3 regions of the Nitratireductor aquibiodomus genome follow, and region 2 is predicted to be linked to each of the others. Evidence: riboswitches for the same ligand, from Rfam matches in the RefSeq annotation. Region 2 holds a riboswitch; each other region holds the start of a gene.
What was found. A riboswitch is a leader RNA that binds a small molecule or an ion and turns the genes downstream of it on or off. The one in region 2 is predicted to bind thiamine pyrophosphate.
Positions count from the first base shown of each region.

Region 1: another riboswitch for thiamine pyrophosphate. It lies ahead of thiC (phosphomethylpyrimidine synthase ThiC); the one in region 2 lies ahead of BLW55_RS19730 (YkoF family thiamine/hydroxymethylpyrimidine-binding protein).
Region 3: another riboswitch for thiamine pyrophosphate. It lies ahead of thiB (thiamine ABC transporter substrate binding subunit); the one in region 2 lies ahead of BLW55_RS19730 (YkoF family thiamine/hydroxymethylpyrimidine-binding protein).

Region 1 is NZ_FNSL01000002.1:233,801-241,156, forward strand. Features, by position in the region: gene BLW55_RS20265 (thiamine phosphate synthase) at 1-518, opposite strand, end outside; gene BLW55_RS20270 (thiazole synthase) at 515-1,288, opposite strand; gene thiS (sulfur carrier protein ThiS) at 1,290-1,487, opposite strand; gene thiO (glycine oxidase ThiO) at 1,471-2,439, opposite strand; gene thiC (phosphomethylpyrimidine synthase ThiC) at 2,443-4,257, opposite strand; TPP riboswitch at 4,370-4,495, opposite strand; gene BLW55_RS20290 (RraA family protein) at 4,671-5,330, opposite strand; gene BLW55_RS20295 (carbon-nitrogen hydrolase family protein) at 5,342-6,148, opposite strand; gene BLW55_RS20300 (TRAP transporter large permease) at 6,186-7,356, opposite strand, start outside.
Region 2 is NZ_FNSL01000002.1:118,489-125,844, forward strand. Features, by position in the region: gene BLW55_RS19700 (Ldh family oxidoreductase) at 1-575, shown strand, start outside; gene BLW55_RS19705 (acyl-CoA thioesterase/BAAT N-terminal domain-containing protein) at 637-1,953, shown strand; gene BLW55_RS19710 (DUF1684 domain-containing protein) at 2,019-2,897, shown strand; gene BLW55_RS19715 (ABC transporter substrate-binding protein) at 3,026-4,015, opposite strand; gene BLW55_RS19720 (ABC transporter ATP-binding protein) at 4,012-4,767, opposite strand; gene BLW55_RS19725 (ABC transporter permease) at 4,764-5,552, opposite strand; gene BLW55_RS19730 (YkoF family thiamine/hydroxymethylpyrimidine-binding protein) at 5,557-6,165, opposite strand; TPP riboswitch at 6,159-6,271, opposite strand; gene BLW55_RS19735 (DUF1403 family protein) at 6,359-7,300, opposite strand.
Region 3 is NZ_FNSL01000001.1:1,966,237-1,973,592, forward strand. Features, by position in the region: gene BLW55_RS09340 (ABC-F family ATP-binding cassette domain-containing protein) at 107-1,918, opposite strand; gene BLW55_RS09345 (thiamine diphosphokinase) at 1,922-2,569, opposite strand; TPP riboswitch at 2,664-2,777, shown strand; gene thiB (thiamine ABC transporter substrate binding subunit) at 2,815-3,819, shown strand; gene thiP (thiamine/thiamine pyrophosphate ABC transporter permease) at 3,840-5,438, shown strand; gene thiQ (thiamine ABC transporter ATP-binding protein) at 5,435-6,181, shown strand; gene BLW55_RS09365 (M48 family metalloprotease) at 6,353-7,356, shown strand, end outside.

The sequences.
Region 1 (7,356 bases), 120 kb from region 2:
CTATCCGCCCCTGCCGCAAACACGCCGGGAAGCCGCTCCGGGTTCAGGCCGCCGATCGCCACAAGCGGTACACTGCCCACACGCTTTCGCCAGTCGGCCAGCCGCTCGAGCCCCTGCGGGTTCCATTTCATCTTCTTCAGAATGGTCGGATAGACCGGCCCGAGCGCGACATAGTCCGGCTTCGCGGCGAGGGCCGTGCGCAGTTCCGCCCCGTCATGGGTGCTGATGCCGAGCTTCAGCCCCGCCGCGCGGATCGCATCGAGATCGGCCTCAGCCAGATCTTCCTGCCCCAGATGGATGAAATCGCAGTCCGTCTCGATGGCCAGCCGCCAGTGATCATTCACGATAAGCTGGCAATCGTGTTCGGCACAGATGTGCTTTGCCTCGATGATTTCTTCGCGAAGCCCCGCTACATCCATCTCCTTGATGCGCAACTGCACGAGCTTCACGCCAAGGGGAACGAGCCGGGCGATCCACGCCGCACTGTCGACGATCAGGTAAAAGGGGTCGAGTTTCATTCAAACACCGCCTTGCCGATCACCGGCGTTGAGGGGACGGCCATGTCGCGCGGCTCCAGCGGCCCGGCCAGAAAGGCCTTTCGCCCCGCTTCCACAGCTCCGCCAAAGGCCTCTGCCATCGCCACAGGGTCACCCGCTTTCGCCACGGCCGTGTTTAATAGAACGGCGTCAAACCCGAGCTCCATCACCATGGCCGCATGCGATGGGCGTCCGAGCCCCGCATCCACGATCAACGGGATATCGTGAAAGGCTCCACGCATGGCCCGAAGCCCATCCACATTGATCGGCCCCCGCGCCGAGCCGATGGGCGCGCACCAGGGCATAAGCACCCCGCATCCCGCCTCTAGCAGCCTTTCCCCAACCACCAGATCGTCGGTCGTGTAGGGAAACACCCTGAAACCATCATCGCTCAGGATGCGCGCGGCCTCGACAAGGCCGAACACATCCGGCTGGAGCGTGTCGTGATTTCCAATCACCTCGAGCTTGATCCATTCCGTGCCGAAAAGCTCTCGCGCCATCCGCGCTGTGGTCACCGCCTCTTTCACCGAATGGCAGCCTGCCGTGTTGGGCAGAACACGCACGCCGAGCTCGCGGATCAGCTCCCAGAACCGGCCGCCCGTGCGGTTGCCCGCCATCTCGCGGCGCAGTGACACGGTCACGACCTCGCAGCCGCTTGCCCGCACCGCATCCGCCATGATGGCGGGGGAGGGGTATTGCGCGGTGCCAAGCAGAAGCCGCGAGGACAGGGTTTCGCCATAAAGCTCCAGCATGTCAGCCTCCCTGCATGGGCGAAAGGATCTCGATCCGGTCCCCGTCTTTGAGCGCGCACCGGCTTCGTTCCGCTGCCGGAACGATCTCGCCGTTGCGCGCGGTGGCGAGAAAATCGGGCGCATAGTCCAGTTCATCGAGCAGGGCAGCCAGCGTTGCTGCTGTCACCTGCCGCTCTTCGCCATTAACCGTGAGCTTCATCGAACACCTCCACGCATTCGTTCAGAATGAGGGTGGCCGCCTCACGCGCCATGGCCGGCGAGAGCAGGAAACCATGGCGGTAGAACCCGTTCACGCTGATGCCCTCCGGCGTGCGCTTCACACGCGGCAGATTGTCGGGATAGGCGGGCCGCACGCCGGCACCCGTCTCCACGATCTTCGCCTCGGCAAAGGCCGGATGCAGGCTGTAGGCCGCGTTGAGCAATTCCATCATCGAGCGGGCGCTGATCGGCCCATCGTCATCGCTCTCGATCATCGTCGCGCCCACCATGAAATGGTGATCCGCACGCGGCACGATATAGACCGGTATGCGCGGATGAAGCAGCCGCACCGGGCGTGACAGGTTGATCTCCTGCGTCCTGAGAATAAGCATCTCACCCCGCACCCCGCGCAGCTCCGGATCCGCCGCCGCCATGCCGGTGCAATCGGCAATCCTGTCCGCCTCGACCTCCATTTCGCAGACGAAACGAACACCGGCCTTCCTCAACCCCTCGGCAAGCGCCGTCAGCGCCCGCCGTGGGTCAAGATGGGCCTCGCCGGGAAAGAAAAGCCCGCGGCGAAACCGGCCCGCAAGATCAGGCTCCAGCGCGGTCACCGCTTCGCCCTCCAGCCATTCATTTCCGGCAGTGCGCGCGGCGAAGCGGTCGAGCTCCGCCCGGTCCCGCGCCGGCGCGACAACGAGCGTTCCATTGCGCAGCAGATGGCCGGGAAGGGTGGCCTCCCACCAGTCTGCCGCGCTCTTTCCGAGCGTGAGCACCGGCTCCTCCGCGCTCTCGCGCTCACACCACGGTGCCAGCATCCCGCCGGCCAGCCACGAGGCGCTGCCCGCCGGGCCGGAGCGGGTGTCGCACACCGTCACTCGCACACCCGCCCGCACCAGCTCATGCGCCAGCGTGAGGCCGGCGACGCCCGCCCCACGAACAAGGACATGCATGGATCACTCCCCGGGCTCGACCACCTTTTCCAGCGGCATGTAGAGATCGCCGCCCTCGCGGAACTTCTCCGCCATCTTGGCCATGCCCTCTTTCTGCGCCTCGGCGCGGATGTCGTGGGAAATGCGCATGGAGCAGAATTTCGGCCCGCACATGGAGCAGAAATGCGCCACCTTGTGCGCTTCCTTGGGCAACGTCTCGTCGTGGAAGTTGCGCGCTGTCTCGGGATCAAGCGAGAGGTTGAACTGGTCCTCCCAGCGAAACTCGAAACGCGCCCGCGAAAGCGCATCGTCGCGGATCTTCGCTGCCGGATGCCCCTTGGCCAGATCCGCCGCATGGGCCGCGATCTTGTAGGTGATGACGCCGGTCTTCACATCGTCGCGGTCGGGCAGGCCCAGATGCTCCTTCGGCGTGACGTAGCAGAGCATGGCCGTGCCGAACCAGCCGATCATTGCCGCGCCAATGCCGCTCGTAATGTGGTCATAGCCCGGCGCAATGTCGGTCGTGAGCGGCCCGAGCGTGTAGAAGGGTGCCTCGCCGCAAACATCGAGCTGTTTGTCCATATTCTCCTTGATCTTGTGCATCGGCACATGGCCGGGGCCCTCGATCATCACCTGGCAATCCTTCTTCCAGGCGATCTGCGTGAGCTCGCCCAGCGTCTCCAGCTCGGCAAATTGCGCGGCGTCATTGGCATCGGCAATGGAGCCCGGACGCAGGCCATCGCCCAGCGAGAAGGACACATCATAGGCGCGGCAGATGTCGCAGATTTCCTCAAAATGCTCGTAGAGGAAGCTCTCCCTGTGGTGATGCAGGCACCACTTGGCCATGATCGAGCCGCCGCGCGAGACGATGCCCGTCACCCGGTCGACCGTCAGCGGGATATAGTGCAGCCGCACGCCCGCATGGATGGTGAAATAGTCGACGCCCTGCTCGGCCTGCTCGATCAGCGTATCGCGGAACACCTCCCAGTTCAGATCCTCGGCAATACCGTTCACCTTCTCCAGCGCCTGATAGATCGGCACGGTGCCGATGGGCACGGGCGAGTTGCGGATGATCCATTCGCGGATGTTGTGGATGTTGCGGCCGGTGGAAAGGTCCATCACCGTGTCGCCGCCCCAGCGCGTCGCCCACACCATCTTGTCCACCTCCTCGGCCATGGAGGAGGTGACCGCCGAATTGCCGATATTGGCGTTGATCTTCACAAGGAAATTGCGGCCGATGATCATCGGCTCGGCTTCCGGGTGGTTGATGTTGGCGGGGATGATCGCCCGGCCCTTCGCCACTTCGTCGCGCACGAATTCCGGCGTCACGAAATCGGGGATCGCGGCACCAAAGCTCTCGCCATCGCGCACCAGCGCGGCCTTCGCCTGCTCGCGGCCAAGGTTTTCGCGGATGGCGATATACTCCATTTCCGGCGTGATGATGCCGGCCCGCGCATAGGCAAGCTGCGTGACTGCCTTGCCGTCCCTGGCCCGCAGCGGCTGGTGGCGCGTCGGGAACTCAGGCGTCAGCCGGTCACCGGAAACAAAGCCATTGTCCTCCGGCTTCACATGGCGGCCTTCATAGGCCTCCACATCGCCGCGCGCCTTCACCCAGGCCTCGCGGATGCGCGACAGGCCCTTGTCGATCTCGATCAGCGCATCCGGATCGGAATAGGGACCGGAGGAATCGTAGACGGTCACCGGCGGCTCGCCGGCGCTCGGGTGCACGGCGATTTCGCGCATGGGCACGCGAATATCGGGATGAAGTGTGCCGGATTTGTAGATCTTGCGCGATGCCGGCAACGGGCCGGTTGTCACTTTCGGAGCGATAGCATCCATGGGTCAGAGCCTCCTCTGCGTGTTCAGCAATGGAGACCCAGTTCGTGCCGAGAGGAGGAAGAGCGCTGACGATCCGCTATGGATATGGATTTCGGCTCGAAGGAGCCAGCGACCCGCCAGGCATGCACCATCCCTACGCCAGTATGAACTGGATCAGGTTCATCGGGTCACTGCGCTGCATGGAAAACCATGCCCAGCAGAATCTCAGCCCCTTGGCGGGACCCCCCAGGTGAGGCCGCAAGGTGAGTGAAGAGGGGCACTCTTGTCAAGCACCCATGTCAGATGCCGGGGGACACGTGTGGGAAAGTCCGGCTTGGAGGGTTGAAACCGCAACCCTCCACCCTCGAAACCCCCTTCTCCCAGCAAGCGGGGAGAAGGAGGATGGTCGCAACCGCAATACTGTTGTCGAGATCCTATGCGCTTGCCTCAACGCGCGCTTTCGCGCCGGAAATGGTCGGCAGGCTTTCGCCGGCGTCGATGCGCTTCAGAAGCTCGACTTCACGCGCCTGCATCTGGATGGCGCGGTCTGCCACCATGTCCACTTCGTCGGGAGACAGGATCAGCACGCCGTTTTCATCGGCCAGCACCGCATCGCCCGGATTGACCACCACGCCGCCAACGCTGACGGGGATGTTCATTTCGCCCGAAACGCCCAGCAGCTTGGTGGTGATGGGCGAGGGGCCCCGGCACCACATGGGGAAACCGTGACGCTCGAAATCGGCAACGTCTGTCGCCGGCCCGTCCACCACCGCACCGGCGGCCTTCTTGCGGGCCGCCGTGTGGGTGATGACACCGCCCCAACAGGCGTGGCGTGTGTCGCCGGCACGATCGATGATCACGAAATCGCCGGGCCGGATATGGTCCATCGCGTAATGCAGGAGCGTGCTGTCGGCATGGGGCAGGCGCAGGGTCACCGCCGTTCCAGCAGCCCGCACCCTGGGCAGCATGGAGCGGATGCCCGTGTCGAGGAAGTTTGCGTGCAGAAAGTGGCCGACCGTGGCGGTCTCCACCTGCATCAGCTTGTCGATCTTGGCCTGTGCCAGCTGCTCCGGCATCGAATTGACCTGGTACATATGCGTATTCCTTATGCGACGACGTGATGATCTGCGACCGGCATGGAGCTGCGGATTTTTGCTGCGTAATCCGTGTCGATCGTTGCGCTTGCATGGCCGACGCGATCCGAGCAGTTGGCAATGGTCACGCCCCATGGATCGATGATCAGAGAGTGGCCGAAGCACAGCTTTTTGCCTTCGTCATGCCCGAAGATCTGTGCCGATGCGGCTACATAGGACTGGGTCTCGATGGCGCGGGCGCACAGAAGCTGTTCCCAATGGTCCTTGCCGGTCTGCAGCGTGAAAGCGGCGGGCAGGACGATCACCTCGGCACCCTTGTCACGCAGTTTGCGGAAGAGCTCCGGGAAGCGCAGATCGTAGCAGATGGCGCAACCGATTTTCACGCCTTCCAGCTCGTAGACGACCACGTCCTCGCCGCGCTTCATCGTGTCGGATTCCAGATAGCTCTGGCCGCCCGGAACCTTCACGTCGAAGAGATGGATCTTGCGATAGCGGGCAATCTCCTTGCCCTGCCGGTCGAACACGATGGTCGTGTTGTAGCACTTCTCGCCCGCAGCCTCGGCCATGGAGCCGGCGTGAATGTTCACTTTCAGTTCGGCGGCCAAAGCCGACATGGCGCGATAGGCTTCGCCGTCCGGAAAGGTTTCCGCATTGGCGCGACGGCTTTCCACGGTGCCGCCCATATAGGTGAAAGTCTCGGGAAGAACGACGAGATCGGACTTGTCCTCGGCAACGGCCTTTCGGACGAACGCTTCCGCATCAGCAATGTTCTTTGCCTTGTCGTCCTGCGAGTTCATTTGAATGACGGAGATTTTCATAAGTATCCCTTGCTTTGGAGTTTGATTGGGGCGGCCGTCAGGCCGGCCCCAGAACGAGATTGGGAAGGAAGAGCACCAGCTCGGGCACGAAGGTGATCATGAGCAGGGCAACGATCAGTGGTATGAGAAAGGGCAGGATCGCCACCGCCACCTTTTCGAACGGCACCTTGCCCACCTCAGCGACGATGTAGAGCGCGATGCCCATGGGCGGTGTGGCAATGCCAATCAGAAGCGCCAGGGTGATGATCAGGCCGAAGTGAATGCGGTCGATGCCGAACTGGTCGATGATCGGCAGAAGCATTGGCACGAGGATCAGCTTTGCCGGCACACCTTCCACGAAACAGCCCACCAGAAGCAGGAAGCCGAGCAGGAGGAGCAGGAAGACCGTGCGCGATTCGGTGAACAGAAGAATCTGGTCCGCCAGTTGCTGCGGGATCTGCTCGATGGCCAGAAGCCAGCCCATCACATGCGAGAAGCCGATGATGATCATGATGACGCTGGTGATGGTCATCGTCTCCGTCAGCGCCTGCCAGAGCATGCGGAAGGAGAAGGTGCGGTAAACGAAGCCGAGCGCGATGGTGTAGACGCAGGCCAGAACGCCGGCTTCCGTGGCCGTGGTGAAACCGGTGAGGATGGCTACGAGGATGATGCCCGGTGCAACCAGCGCGGCGATACCGTCGATGGCGGAACGGCCGATCTGCGGCAGGCTCTTGCGTTCCTCGCGCGGAAAGTCCTGCTTCAGTGCGACGAGGTAGTTGAATGCCATCAGCGACATGCCGACGATGAGGCCGGGAATGATGCCAGCGAGGAAAAGCCGCGCCACCGAGGTGTTGGACAGAAACGCATAGACGACAAGGCTGATCGAGGGTGGGATGATTGGCCCGACCACCGCGCTTGCCGCCGTCAGAGCAGCCGCGAAGGGCGCTGGATAGCCGCGCTCGCGCATCGCCTTGATCTCGATCGTGCCAAGGCCGGCACAATCGGCCACCGCCGCGCCGGAGACACCGGCAAAGAGCAGCGACGAGACAACGTTCACCTGTGCGAGGCCCGCCCGCATATGACCGACAAGCGCGGAGGCGAAGTTGAAGATGCGGTCGGTCATGCCGACGCCGTTCATCAGATTGCCGGCCATGATGAAGAAGGGGATGGCAAGCAGGGACGGGTTGTCGACCCCGTCGAGAACCTGAAGCGGGATGATGTAGAGCGTG
Region 2 (7,356 bases):
ATCTTGCCGATGCCGGCCTTGTCGGGATCGCCGGGGCCGAAGGCCCGCCTTTCGTCGCCGCCCACGGCGGCACGCGCGCCGTCATCGGCACCAATCCGTTCGCCCTCGCCATAGGCACCGGCGCAGACCGCGTGGTGATCGACGTGGCAAGCAGCACAGCCACCATGGCCGACATCCGCAACGCCCGCAGCACCGGCGCCCCCCTGCCGGAGGGAATTGCGCTGAATGGCGAAGGACAGCCAACCACCATCGCCTCCGAGGTCGCCGCACTTCTGCCGCGCGGCGGACAGGTCGGCTCCCTGCTCGGCCTTGTGGTCGAACTTCTGGCCGGCGTCGCCGGCGGTGGCCGCGACGACCCAAAAGGCCGGGGCGTGTTCCTGCTTGCCTTCGATCCTGAAGCGGCCGGAGACAGCATTGATTGGCAGGCGCGGCTTGCAGCCCTCAAAAGCGACTGGACCGGAAGCGGCGGCCACTGGCCGCGCGGCGGCGCGCGCTCGCCCGAAGCCGCGCTGGACGATGATTTCGCAAAACGCCTCGATGCACAGCTCGCACGCATTTCCGGCAGGGCGCAGTGACAATGCCGCACCGCTCTTCCTCAAACCGCTGAAATTCTCCTATGCAGAAATGGTGCCTTAGATGACGACAAATCCTGCTTCCGCGCCCGTTGTTTCCGTCACCCCCGCTGACGGGCTGATCGACGAGCCACGCCGCATTGTCGTTTCGGGCCTCGCGCCCGACGAGCTCGTCGCGATTTCCGCGCGGACGGTGCGGGCCGGCGGCGTTGTCTGGTACAGCCAAGCGACATTCATGGCCGATGCCGACGGCGTCGTTGATCTGACGCGCGATGCGCCCGTTGGCGGCGACTATGCGGAAATCTCGGCAATGGGTCTCATCTGGAGCCAGAAGCCGGTCGACAGCAACAGTCAGGAGCTTTTTCCGGACGACGTCATGCAGCCGCTAAAGACCGAGCTGACGGCGGAAACCGCCGTCGGCGTCAGGGCGCAGGGCGCGCTTCTCCAGCGCCTCGCAGCTGAAGGCGTAGAGCGGCAGGAGATCCGCGAAGACGGTCTGGTCGGCACGCTCTTCACGCCCGCAGGCCCCGGCCCGCATCCCGTCGTGGTGGTGCTCAACGGTTCCGGCGGCGGCATCAACGAGCCGCGCGGCGCGCTTTACGCCTCCCATGGCTATCAGGCTTTCGCGCTTGGCTATTTCAAGGCTCCGGGCCTGTCGCCCTTCATCACCGAGACCCCGCTCGAATATCTGGAGACCGGCCTCAACTGGGCGCACCGCACGCTCAAGCCGCGCGACGGTTTCGTGGCGGTTGCCGGTCAGTCGCGCGGCGGTGAACTCTCGTTGCTTCTCGGCGCGACCTTCCCCGATCTCATCTCCGCCGTGATCGCCTATGTGCCCGGCGCCATGGTGCATGGCGCACAGGGTGCGGGCGATCCCGCTCGTGGCGGCTGGCAGGGCGTGACCTGGACCCGGGGTGGTGAGCCGCTTACCCATCTCTGGCAGGACAACAAGGCCGTGCACTGGCACCCCTGGGGCGGTGAAGCACCACCGAACCGGCATCATTCCGTCTTCTTCGAGGGGCTGAAGGACACCGATCTGGCCGCACGCGCGCGCATCCCGATCGAGAACACGAAGGCCGCCGTTCTGCTCGTTTCAGGCCGCGACGACCGCGCCTGGCCATCGAGCCTCTATTCGAAAATGGTGGTTTCCACCCTCAGCCGGCACGACCACCCGCACCTCGTCCGTCATCTCGACTTCGATGACGCCGGCCATGCGATCAACCTGCCCTTCGTGCCCTCGACCCAGTTGAGCCGCGAACACCCGGTTTCGAAAGTACCCTACACGAATGGCGGCACGCCATCAGGCAACGCACGGGCGGATGAAGGCTCGTGGCGCGGTGTCCTCGCATTCCTCGACGAGCTTACACGCCCGGCCGGCTGAAGCGCCGGCTCATCCACTTTCTTTTGCGCAAGCAGACAACCCTATCCTTCGAAAGGAAGATGAACATGCCCACGAGAGAACACCTTGAAGGTCAATGGCGCGAATGGCGCTATGCCCATGTCGCCAAGATGTTCCGTCCGTATGGTTGGACTTCGCTGGTTGCGCAGTACTGGCTGGAGAAAGACGATCAGGGTGTCACCTTCGACCTTCTGCCGGGCACGTGGTCGGTGGAAGACGGACGCATCATGTTCACCCCGCCCGCCGAAGGCCCGAACCTGTCGGTGAACGGCGAATACCCCACCGGTCCGGTGGAGATCATTCCGGGCCGCAACCAGACTTATGGTCATGGCGAGAGCCTTCCGGTCTATTTCGGCCGCAACGAGGTGGAAACGCTTCTGCGCACAACGCATGACGGCCAGCCGCTTTTCGGCGTGCGCGTGCGCGACCCCCACGAGGCCACGCGTCTGGAAGACGCCGGTGTCACCGCTTTCGATTACGATCCCGAGTGGCGCATCCCCGGCTTCTACACACCCACCGAGCGCACGGACTACGAAGCCGAAACGGTAGAAGAAGGTGTGCGCGAGTCCACGCCACGCATGGGCACCTTCACCTTCGAGTACAAGGGCAAGAGCTACGAGATCGTGCTCATCGGCAAGGACACGCCGCATGGCGTGCAGCCGGTCGCGCATGTGCGTGACAAGACCAACGGCGCGATCACCTATGGAGCAGGCCGCGTCATCGAACTGCAGTTCACCGACGAGACCAACACCCGCATCGACTGGATCGACTTCAACTATGCGGTCGCGCTGCCCTGCGCCTTCACCAACTTCGTGACCTGCCCCCTCGTTCCACCGGAAAACCAGCTCGATTTCGAGGTTCTGGCCGGCGAGAAACGTCCTGTGCAGAACGTGGTTCGGACAATGACCTATCAGGCAAAGGCCTAGAACATCGGACCGAACAGGCGAAGCCGTTTTTTCGGTCCGATGCTCCATCAATACCCTGGATCGTCGTTTGTGCGTCCGGCTGAACGCCGACGATCCAGAGTCAGGGTCAAATAATATGACCGTTTCGTCTACCGCTTCAGATACGCATTGGTAAACCAGGTGGAGACGTCCGGCATCTCCTCGAGGCGCTTGCCGTCGGCATCGCGCATGACGCCCGCCTCGAACATGAACTTCGTGATGTTGCCGAACATGTCCGCATCGATGAGGCCGACCGGCTCGCCCTCGTCCTGCAGGTAGCCGCCGCCCACGATGGCCTGCATGGAAGCGCGGACCAGCTCCGGGTTGGAGAGCATGCCGCCGGTCTCAGCGATCAGCATTTCGGCTGCCTCATCCGGGTTTTCCGCAGCGAAAGCATAGCCGCGCTGGGCCGCTTCAACGAAAGCGCGGGCGGTTTCGGGGTTGGCTTTCAGCCAGGTTCCGTTACCGCCGAGATAGGTGGTGTGCTGATCCGGCACGCCATAGTCGGCATAGCGAAATGCGCGCTGCGGGCGGTCGAGAAGCACGGAGTTCACGCCTTCCCAGGTGCTGACCTCGAGCGTGAAATCGACCGTGCCATTGGCAAGCGCCTCATAGGCGGAGGTGCCGAGCGTGACGGTCTCGAACTCGCCCTTGCCGCCATCGTTCTGGATAATGGTGGAGATGAGGGCCTGCTCCCACGCGCTGCCGAAACCGGCATAGGTCATGCCATCGAGATCGGCCGGGCGCTGGATGTCTTCACGCTCGCCATTGAAGACGAGACGGCCCGTTTCGTGCTGCATCACCGCCATGACCACGGTGAGGTCGGCGCCCGTGGCGCGCTGGCTGTAGAAGCCGATGGAGCTGAGAATGCCGAATTCGGCGACGCCCGTGGCGACCAGCGTGCCAGAGGAGGTGTCGGTGTAGGGCAGGATTTCGACGTCAAGGCCGGCATCCTTGAACCAGCCCTTCGCCTGGGCGACGTAAAGCCCCACATGGTTGGTGTTGGGCGTCCAGTCCAGCGCGACGCTCAGGCGCTCCTGCGCCGTTGCCGGCAGCGCCATCGCGCCGAGCATCAGGGCTGCGGCTATCAGGCTTTTCATGGTCTTTCTCCTGTCTGACTGAGCAAGGTGTTCAAAAGGTCTTCTTCCAGCGCGCGGGCATCGTCCGGCAGGGGCGCGCCAAGGCGCGGGCGCGGGGCGCGGACGACGACCTCGGAAATCACGCGGGCGGGACGGCGCGACAGCACATAGATGCGATCCGAAAGGGCCACCGCCTCGCGCACATCATGGGTGACGAGCAGCGTGGTCCAGCGCGCGGCCCGCCAGCGGTCTTCCAGCCAGCGCTGCATCTGCGCGCGGGTGAGCGCGTCGAGCGCGCCGAAGGGTTCATCGAGAAGCTGGATCGGGCGGGCCTGAATGACCGTGCGCAGGAGGGCTGCGCGCTGACGCATGCCGCCCGACAGTTCTGCCGGATAGCGTTGCTCGAAACCTTCCAGCCCGAACTCGGCGAACAGCGGCAGCGCACGGGCGCGCGCTTCGGCGCGGGGCACGCCTTGCACTTCCAGCCCCAGAATGACGTTATCGATGATGCGCCGCCAGGGCATGAGCGCGTCGCGCTGCGGCATGAAGGCGAAGGTCTGGCCGTCGCGCTTCAAGGGTGCGCAATCGCGCAGGATCTCGCCGCGATCCGGCGCAAGCGCGCCGGTGAGCAGGCGAAACAGGGTGGATTTTCCCGCCCCAGAAGGGCCGAGGATGGAGACGAACTCCCCCTGCCCCACATGCAGCGATACATCGTCGAGCACGGCGGTTTCGCCGAGCGTCACGCCCACATTGCGCATTTCAAGAGCGCTCATCGTGTCTGCCCCGCTTCACGCCAGCGCAGCAGCGCCCGTTGTAGAAGCGCCGAGACACCGAAGAGCACCAGCGTCAGCGTCGAGCTGACCACCACCGCCGCCAGCATGAGGTCCGGGCGAAAACTGTTCTTGGCGTTGAGGATGACAATGCCGAGCCCGGCGCGCGCGCCGACATATTCGGAGAAGATCGCGGCGACCACGGCATAGGTGATGGAGATCCGCAGGCCGGCAAAGAAATAGGGCATGGCCGAGGGAAAGCGCGCCGCCCGGAACACCTTCCACCGCGACGCGCCCATGGAGCGCATCAGCGTTTCGATCTCGGGATCGGTGGATTCGTAGCCATCGACCAGCGCCACCAGCATGGGAAAGAAGGTGACGAGCGCCACGAGCAGGATTTTCGGCGTGAGACCGAAACCGAACCACAGAACGGCAAGCGGCGCGATGGCCACCAGCGGCAGGGTCTGGCTGACGACAAAGATCGGGAACAGGGCCCGCCGCAGCTTCGGCAGGAAATCGAGAGCCACGGAGAGGGCAAAGGCGATGCTGACGGAGAAGGCAAAGCCGGTCAGCGTCGCACTCAGCGTCGGCAGCGTGTTCTCCCACAGGAGGGCGCGGTTGACACCCATCTGTTCGATGACGCGCGAGGGCGCGGGCAGAACCAGCGGCGAAATGCCCGACAGCCGCACATAGATTTCCCAAAGGAGGACCGCACCGACAACGCTTGCCAGGGCAGGCAAGCCGCGCGCCAGCCGTCCGCCCGCAGGACGGGGCCGACCCTTAGACATGGGATCAGGCCGTGGAGGGGCTGTTGGCGGAAACGGTCAAATCGACCGTCACATGGCCTTCGGGCGGACCGAACCTGCAGAAGGCCTGTTCGAGCGTCGCGAAAACCGGGCCTGCATCGCCGGTGAGACGGCTGCAGAAATTCTTGGAGCGGTCGAAGACGCCGCTCGACTTCAGAAAGTCGATGCAGCCCATGATCTCCGCCATGTGGTCGCCGGCGCCCATCACATAAAGCGAGAACTGCGCGCGTGCGGTTTCCGATGTGGTCTTTGCATTGGCCACCGCCGCAAGTGCTGCCTTCTGCCGTTCGGCGAGCGGCTCCGACGGGTTGGCGAGTGCAGAGGTGCTGCAGATCGGATCATCCGGCTCGCCGGGGCAGCCGCGCGAGAGCGTGGCGCGCAGCACCACATGGTGGCGGGTGGAGGCGGCGGCGACGTAGAAATCGCGCAGCGCCGGGAACAATACTTCCGGCGGGCCGACGACGAGCGTGGAGATGTCGTCGGTCTCGATCCGCAACCGGTCCCGGTAAGGATCGAACGCAGAGAGCGACGACATGATGACGTCGACGAAATTGTCGGTCATCGGATAAAGGGAAAGCTGCGCACCTGCGAACATGATTGTCCTCCTTGCTCCGCTGGCATTACCCAGATCAGCTTCTAGGGCCCGAGGATTTGCACCCTCATCTCAGCCGCGGCGATACGCGGCACCCCTGTGGATGCCCGGTACGAACCAAATCCCGTGTCGCAAAGCAAGCAGTTTGTTCAGGAAACGGTGCCCGGATGAAAAATTACCCGGCTATCCACAGACCTCACAATCCGAAGATCCGGAACGACCCGCGGCCGGAGAGTTCGCGCACGGCACCAAAATGCTCAAGCCGCTCGAAAAGCCGCTTGGCTGCCCAGCGGGAAAGATTGCAGCCGGGGGCTGAAGCCGGCACGGCATCGTCATCCAGCAGTTTCTGAACGACCGTGCCCGCCCCCTTTGTGCGCAGTTTCGGCAAAACGGAGGCAAGTGTGTCGGCGCGGCGAGATATTTCACCAGCCGAGCGGAGCGCGCCCTCAGTCCCCTGAACCAGCGCGAGGCACACCGCCCGGGCAAAGGCAGGATCAGCCGGGCCGGTCCGCCCGCTCTCCCCACTCACGCGAAAGGCGGTCCCATAGCGTTCCGCCATGAGAAGCGGTACCGGGCGAGGCCAGTTCAACATCGTTGCGATTAACCCATCCCCCAGTGCCCATGCCAGCGGCTCGGCGTCCGCATGTTCCGCCAGTATCCGCCGGACGAGCTCTGCCGCCGCGAAGGGCGGCGCGCTTCCGGACTGGAGCGCATCCTCGGCATGATCGACGGCGGCCGCCAGCCTGTCATCCACCGCCATGCCGAGAAGGCCAGCGAGTTCGGCTATGGAAGACGTGGACGGCATGAAGCGGCGCGCTGCCATTCGTCTGTAGGCGAGAAATATCCTGCCCGCAGGGCCCGGATCGTCACCGGCCGCGGTCAGCAGAACGGCATCGCGCAGCGCCTTCTCGTCCTCCCCCCGTCCCATGAGCCTTGAAGCGGCAACGGCGCATTTCAGCGCCTGGCGCGCGCGCCAGCAGCCCGACCAGGCGGGTTCACTCCGCACAAGATCATCGAGCGCCCCAAGCGCAACACCGGCGGCAAAACCGGCATCGCGCTCGCTCGAGGCAGCCCCGCGCGACACTGCCCATTTCGGCAGGGCTGCGTCTGAAGATGGAAAAGAAACGGGCGAATCCATGCCCGCAACCTAGATGGTATGTGCGGTTTTTTCCAGTATTCTCGCTCTAAACCGCA
Region 3 (7,356 bases), on a different contig from region 2:
ACCAGTCCGGTTAGCGAGCGGTGAAGGCGGGCGAATGACGGCTTCCTTCTCCCCGCCTGCGGGGAGAAGGGGGCTTTGAAGTCGGCGTCCAAAAAAGCAAGAGCTGCTATGCGCCCTCGACCTCCTCGCGCAGCATTTCAAGTTCCAGCCACTCTTCTTCCATCTTCTCACGGCTGGCGCGCGCGGTGTCCAGCTCTTTGGAAAAGCGCTGAAAAGCGGCTGCATCCCGCGTGTAGAGGTTCGGATCGGCGAGTTTCTCTTCCAATGCCGCGATCTCATCCGCCAGCTCATCAATCTTCTTGGGCAGTGTCTCCAGCGCAAACTTCTGCTTGTAGGAGAGCTTCTTGGCAGCCGATTTGGGCGCGCCCGCATTGCCGGCGGGCTTCGCCTTCTGCTGCTCGGCGCCGCGCGCCTTGCGCCGCTCCAGCTCCTCGCCCTTGCGCTGCGCCATCATGTCGGAATAGCCGCCCGCATACTCGATCCAGCGGCCATCGCCCGCAGGCGCAATGGTGCTCGTCACCGTACGGTCGAGGAAATCGCGGTCATGGCTGACGAGCAGCACCGTGCCGGGAAAGTCCTCGACAAGCTCCTGCAGAAGGTCGAGCGTCTCCATATCGAGATCGTTTGTCGGCTCATCGAGAACCAGCAGATTGGCCGGCCGTGCGAGGAGCCGGGCCAGAACCAGCCGCGCGCGCTCACCGCCCGAAAGCTCGCGGATCGGCGTGCGCGCCTGCTCCGGTTTGAACAAGAAGTCCTTCATGTAGGAAACGACGTGCCGCTCCTGCCCGTTGACGACGACGCTGTCGCCGCGCCCGTCGGTCAGGAAGTGAGAAAGCGTCTCCAGCGGATCGAGCGCTCGCTTCTGGTCCAGAATGGCGATTTCCAGATTGGCACCGAGCCGCAGCGATCCCTCATCGGGCTCAAGCTTGCCTGTCAAAAGGTTGATCAGCGTCGTTTTGCCGGCGCCATTGGGCCCGACAAGACCAACCCGGTCGCCACGCAGAATGCGCGTGGAGAAGTCCTTGACCACCTGCAACCCGTCATAGGATTTGGCGAGCCCCTTCGCCTCGATGACGAGTTTGCCGGATTCGGCAGCGTCGCTCGCCGCCATGGTCGCCACGCCTTCCGCGCCGCGGTGGCTGCGGTGTTTCTCGCGCAGCGCCTGCAACTCTCCCAGACGGCGCACATTGCGCTTGCGGCGCGCGGTCACGCCATAGCGCAGCCAGTGCTCTTCACGCTCGATCTTGCGGGCGAGCTTGTGCTGCTCGCGTTCTTCCTCTTCGAGCACCTGATCGCGCCAGTCCTCGAAATGGGCGAACCCCTTGTCGAGCCGGCGCGTCACACCCCGGTCGAGCCACACGGTTGCGCGGCTTACCTTTTCCAGAAATCGGCGGTCATGCGAGATCGTGACCAAAGCGGAAGAGGTCCGTTGCAACTCTTCCTCAAGCCACTCGATGGTGGCAAGGTCGAGATGGTTTGTCGGCTCATCGAGCAGTAGCAGATCCGGCTCCGGTGCAAGCACGCGCGCAAGTGCCGCCCGCCGCGCCTCACCGCCAGAAAGCGTCGCCGGGTCTTCATCGCCCGTGAGACCCAGCCGGTCGATGACAAGCGCCACCCGGTTGATGTCGTCGGCAGGCCCAAGCCCCGCCTCCACATAGGCGCGCACGGTCGCAAAGCCCTGCCAGTCGGGCGTCTGCGGCAGATACCGTATGGTTGCCGTCGGCTGGCGAAAAATCTCGCCATCCTGCGACTCCACGATCCCGGCGGCAATTTTCAACAGTGTCGATTTGCCGGAGCCATTGCGCCCCACCAGCGCAAGCCGCTCGCCGGGGCCGACCATCAGCGAGGCACCGGCAAGCAGCGGCGTGCCACCGAAGGTCAAACGAATGTCATCCAGCTTTAAAAGGGGCGGCGCCATGGTTCAGCGTTCTCCGTCATTCAGTAGATGCGCCATGAACAGCGCCCGGCCCTTCATGAGCGTGATGGAAAGGCCGCCATCCGCCACATTGGAAAGCGTGAGCGATGATCCGAACGGCACCTCCACGGCATCGAGCGGCCATTTCGCGCCTTCGACCGTGAGGCCGGAAAGCTCCGAAAAGCCGAGGATCGAAAACAGTGTGCCATCAGCATAGGCGAAGCTGTGGCGCTGCCCGGAGACGAGCGGCACGCCTTCCTGATGCCCGCTCGTCAGCTTCGCGGCAATGCCGCGCTCGGAGAGCTGCAATGCCTGAGCGAAATGCAGGAACATGTGGTCGGCCCGTTCGCCTCCGAAGGCGCCGGCCAGCAGAAGGCTTGTCGCCCCTGCCTCCAGAGCTGCCGCAATCGCGATCTCGCCGTCGGTCTTGTCCTTCTCGGAGGGGAAGGTGCGGCGCGCCACGTCGGCATAGGCATCCTCAAACCCGTCGGGCACGGAATCGAAATCCCCCACCCAGAGCTCGGGCTTCACATCCAGAAGCGCAGCATGGCGCATGCCCGAATCCGCTGCGATGATGCGGCTGTCGGCGATTTCGGCATCGAGGGCCGGTGTCCGGGTGAGGTCTCCGCCAAGGAGAAGGGTAAATCGGCTCATGGGCGAGGCCCATATCATGCCGGCGGGCCAGCGCCAACGGCGTTTGCGCCATTCACCCCCCTTGCGGAGCTGCGCACCGCGCCCTATTTTCCCGGTCGCTCTAACGGGGTGCCGACGCATTGTCGGCTGAGAGGCTTGGGAAGAACCCAACCAACCCGCGGAACCTGATCCGGTTGATACCGGCGGAGGGATTAGACGCTTTTCGGACAGCGCCTCATTCCCAGACCAGAAAAGAGGAGGCGCAAATGCGCACCACCACCCTGCTTTCCACTCTGGCGCTCGGCGCGCTGGTTCTTTCCGGCCAGGCATTCGCCCAGGAAAAGCTCACCGTCTACACCTATGAGAGCTTCACGTCCGACTGGGGCCCAGGCCCACAGGTGGAAAAGGCGTTTGAGGCGGAATGCGCCTGCGACGTGGAATTCGTTTCGGTCGCCGATGGCGTGGCACTGCTCAACCGTGTCCGGCTTGAGGGTGCATCCACCAGGGCCGACATCGTGCTTGGCCTTGACAACAACCTGATCCATGAGGCGCAGGAGACCGGCCTCTTCGCGCCCCATGGCATCGACATGGCGAAAGTGAGCGTGCCGGGCGACTTTGAGAACGACGTTTTCGTGCCCTTCGACTATGGCTATTTCGCTTTCGTCTACGACACCGAAGCCATCGAGACGCCGCCGGAAAGTCTGAAGGATCTGGTGGAGAGCGAGGGTGATCTGAAGATCGCCATTCAGGACCCGCGCACCTCCACGCCAGGGCTTGGTCTTCTGCTCTGGGTCAAGGCCGTCTATGGCGACGAGGCGGCCACCGCCTGGAGCCGGCTACAGGACAAGGTGCTAACGGTGACGCCCGGCTGGAGCGAGGCCTATGGGCTGTTCACCAGCGGTGAGGTTCCCATGGTGCTCTCCTACACCACCTCGCCCGCCTATCACCGCATCGCCGAGGATACGGAGCGCTACAAGGCAGCCAGCTTCGCGGAAGGCCATTACCTGCAGGTGGAAGTGGCAGCACAGACGATTGCGGGAGCGAAGAACCCGCTGGCGCAAAAGTTCCTCGCCTTCATGACCGGTCCCGGCTTTCAGGACGCCATTCCCGAAACCAACTGGATGTTCCCGGCCGGAGAAATCTCCGGCCCGCTGAACCCGGTCTTCGATGACCTTGTGAAACCGGAAAAGACGCTCGAATTTTCACCTGAGGAGGTTGCAAAGAACCGCAGGGCATGGGTCGATGAGTGGCTTTCGGTGATGAGCCGCTGACCATCCCACACGCGCCCGCCATGGACAGACGCATAACAGCGGGGCGCTTCGCGCTTACCGCCATCGGCCTGCTGATCGGCGGGGCCTTCATCGGTCTCGCCGTGGAGGCAGCAGGCCAGGGTGCCGGCGCGCTGGAGGCGTTCGATGCCTGGCTGTTGCGCATTGCGCGCTTCACGCTCTGGCAGGCGCTGCTGTCAACACTGCTTTCTGTTTTACCAGCGATCCTTCTGGCGCGGGCGCTGGCACGGCACCCTGCCTTTCCGGGACGTGCCTTCATCCTGCGCCTGTTCGCCGTGCCGCTTGCGCTACCGGCCATCGTGGCAGCCCTTGGCGTGCTCGCGCTCTATGGCCGTGCAGGCTTCTTTGCACCGTTCCTGTCGGTCGCCTTCAACGAGCACTGGCCCGGTATTTATGGCCTTTCGGGCATTCTGGTCGCCCATGTCTTCTTCAACCTGCCGCTCGCAACGCGGCTCTTCCTGAACGCGCTTGAAAGCGTGCCGGCAGACCAGTGGCGTCTTTCGGCCCAGCTTGGCATGGGCGCGCGCGCCTCGTTCCGGTTTCTCGAATGGCCGGCCATGCGCGCTGCCCTGCCCGGCATCGCCGGGCTCGTCTTCATGCTATGCGTCACATCCTTCACCATCGTCTTGCTGCTTGGCGGCGGGCCGCGCGCCACCACGCTGGAAGTGGCAATCTATCAGGCCTTGCGCTTCGACTTCGACCCCGCGCGCGCACTGGTGCTCACCCTCATTCAGGTGGCGCTCGCGGGCAGCATCGTTCTGGCGATGAGCCGTCTCGGCGCTTCCTTCAGCGGCGACGCGAACCTGCCTGTCGCGCCCCGCCGGATCGTCTGGCACACACCCGCCGAAACCGGTCTCAACGCGACCCTCATTCTCATCGGCCTGTTCTTCGTCGCCGGCCCGATGGGCGCGACCGTGATTGCCGGCCTCAGGGCCGATCTCGGGCGCCTTGCGACCGAAAGCGCGGTCTTCTCCGCCACGACGACCAGCCTTGTCTTCGCGGGCCTTTCGTCGCTTCTCTGCCTCATCCTTTCTCTGGCGCTGGTCGCCGCCCGGCGCGCGCTGGAAATGAAGCGCGGCGCCCTGCCCGCAACCCTGCTGGAGCGCGCAACGGACAGCGGCGCCGCCATGGTGTTGATCGTGCCGCCGCTGGTCATCGGCGCGGGCTGGTTTATTCTCCTGCGTCATGTGGGCAATGTCTTCGCTTTCGCGCCGGCCATGGTCGTTACGGTCAATGCAGTGATGGCCATGCCCTTCGCCATACGCGCCATCCGTCCGGCTTATGATGCCGCGAGCGCCCGTCATGAAAGGCTGTGCCTGTCGCTCGGCATCACCGGCTGGACCCGGCTGCGCCTTGTCGACTGGCCGGCGCTCACACGCCCCGCCGCCACCGCACTCGCCTTTGCCGCGGCCCTTTCGCTGGGCGATCTTGGCGTCATTGCCCTGTTCGGCTCCGATCAGGTGCAGACCCTGCCATATCTCCTGCTGCAGCGCATGGGCAGCTATCGCACGGCGGATGCCGCCGGCATTGCCCTTTTTCTCGGGCTGCTGTGTCTGGGATTGATGTTTATCGCCGATCGCCTCGGCAGGGAGAAGACATGATCAAGACCGCCGCTGGACATGGCGCCCGAATCGCTCTGGAGGCGTTGCAATTCGCTTACCCGGGCGGGAGTCCGATGGCGTTCGACGCGACCATCGCTGCGTCAGACATCGTCGCCGTCATGGGCCCGAGCGGCTCGGGCAAGTCGACCCTGCTCAGCCTGATTGCCGGCTTTGAGCGACCCGCATCGGGCCGAATCCTCATCGATGGCCAGGATGTCTCTGCGCTTACTCCCCACCGCCGGCCGGTCTCCATGGTGTTTCAGGAAAACAATCTCTTCGCGCATCTCACCGTCGCCCAGAATGTAGGGCTTGGCCGCTCACCCTCTCTGAAACTGACGGAAGAAGACCGCGCGGCCGTCTCGGACGCTCTTGCGAGAACCGGCCTCGCCGGCAAGGAAGACCGGCTGCCGCAGGCGCTTTCGGGCGGCGAGCGCCAGCGCGTGGCACTTGCCCGCGTTCTGATTCGCAAACGTCCGGTTCTCCTGATGGATGAACCCTTCGCCTCGCTTGGACCGGCGCTGCGCGACGAAATGCTCGCGCTCATAGCCGCGCTGCACGCAGAACAGAAAATGACGGTCCTTATGGCCACGCACGATCCGCGCGATGCGGAGCGGCTCTGCAAAACCATGATCTTCGTGGAAGATGGAAGAATCTCGGCGACGGGTACAACCGGGGCGTTTGTTTCAGGCACAGCGTCGGAAGCCTTCAACCGCTATATAGGCGCACGCCGGGAAATCAATTAAGCTCCAAGAAATGGATTCCCCTTTTGCAGCTTATACGCTAGACCGTGCCCCGGATCGGACATGACGAAATGCTGAGGGAACCAAACGCGTGGCTCGCACATTAATGGCGGTCATGCTTTGGACAAGATCAACCGGAAGGACATTCACCTGTCCAATCGAGCGCCCGCTACCATGAACTTCCTGCCGTCAGCGCGTTCCTTGCCGCGCAAAACTGTCCTGGCCCTGACGCTCACCGCGCTCCTGTCCGGCTGCCAGATGATTCCGACCGACACAGGCAGCTTCATGCCCTCGTCCAATCCGGTCACGGTGGACACGGTAACACGCGGCAACCGCCTGGCGCGCCTTGCCCGCCAGCAGCACCCGCGCATCCTGCAGACTTACGGCGGCGAATACTCCGATCCGAAGCTCGAGCGCATGGTGGCCAAGGTCGTCGGCTCGCTCACGCTCGACGAACAGAACACCGGCGCCGCCTACAGGATCACCATCCTCAACTCGCCGAACGTCAATGCGTTCGCCCTGCCCGGTGGCTACCTCTACGTCACACGCGGCCTTCTCGCGCTCGCCAACGATTCGGCGGAACTTGCTGCCGTGCTCGCGCATGAAATGGCGCATGTGACCGCCAATCACGGCATCGAGCGGCAGAAGCTTGAAGCGGAAGAAAAATTCGCGTCGAAAGTGGTCAATGAAGTGGTCGGCGGACGCGATCAGGCGGCCCAGGCCGCTCTGGTGCGCGGCAAGCTCCGGCTTGCGCAGTTCTCCCGCAATCAGGAGCTTGAAGCCGACCGTATCGGCATCCGCACCACCTCCCATGCGGGGTATGACGCTTTCGCGGCGGCACGTTTCCTTCAGGCGATGGACGCCTATCAGGGCTTTCGCAGCGTCAGCGGCGCGACTGACGCTAGCCTCGACTTTCTGGCCAGCCACCCCAATGCGCCGCGCCGTATCGAACTCGCACAGCGCCATGCCCGCGAACTGCAACAGCCGGACGCGGCAGGCAAGCGCGACCGCGAGTCTTTCCTCGCCGGCATTGACGGGATGATCTACGGCGATTCGCCGGAAGAAGGCTTTGTGCGCGGGCGCGATTTTCTGCATCCGGGCCTCGGCGTCGCGTTCCGCGTCCCCCAGGGATTCGTCATCGACAATTCCGCAAAGGCGGTCACCGCCGTCGGGCCCGA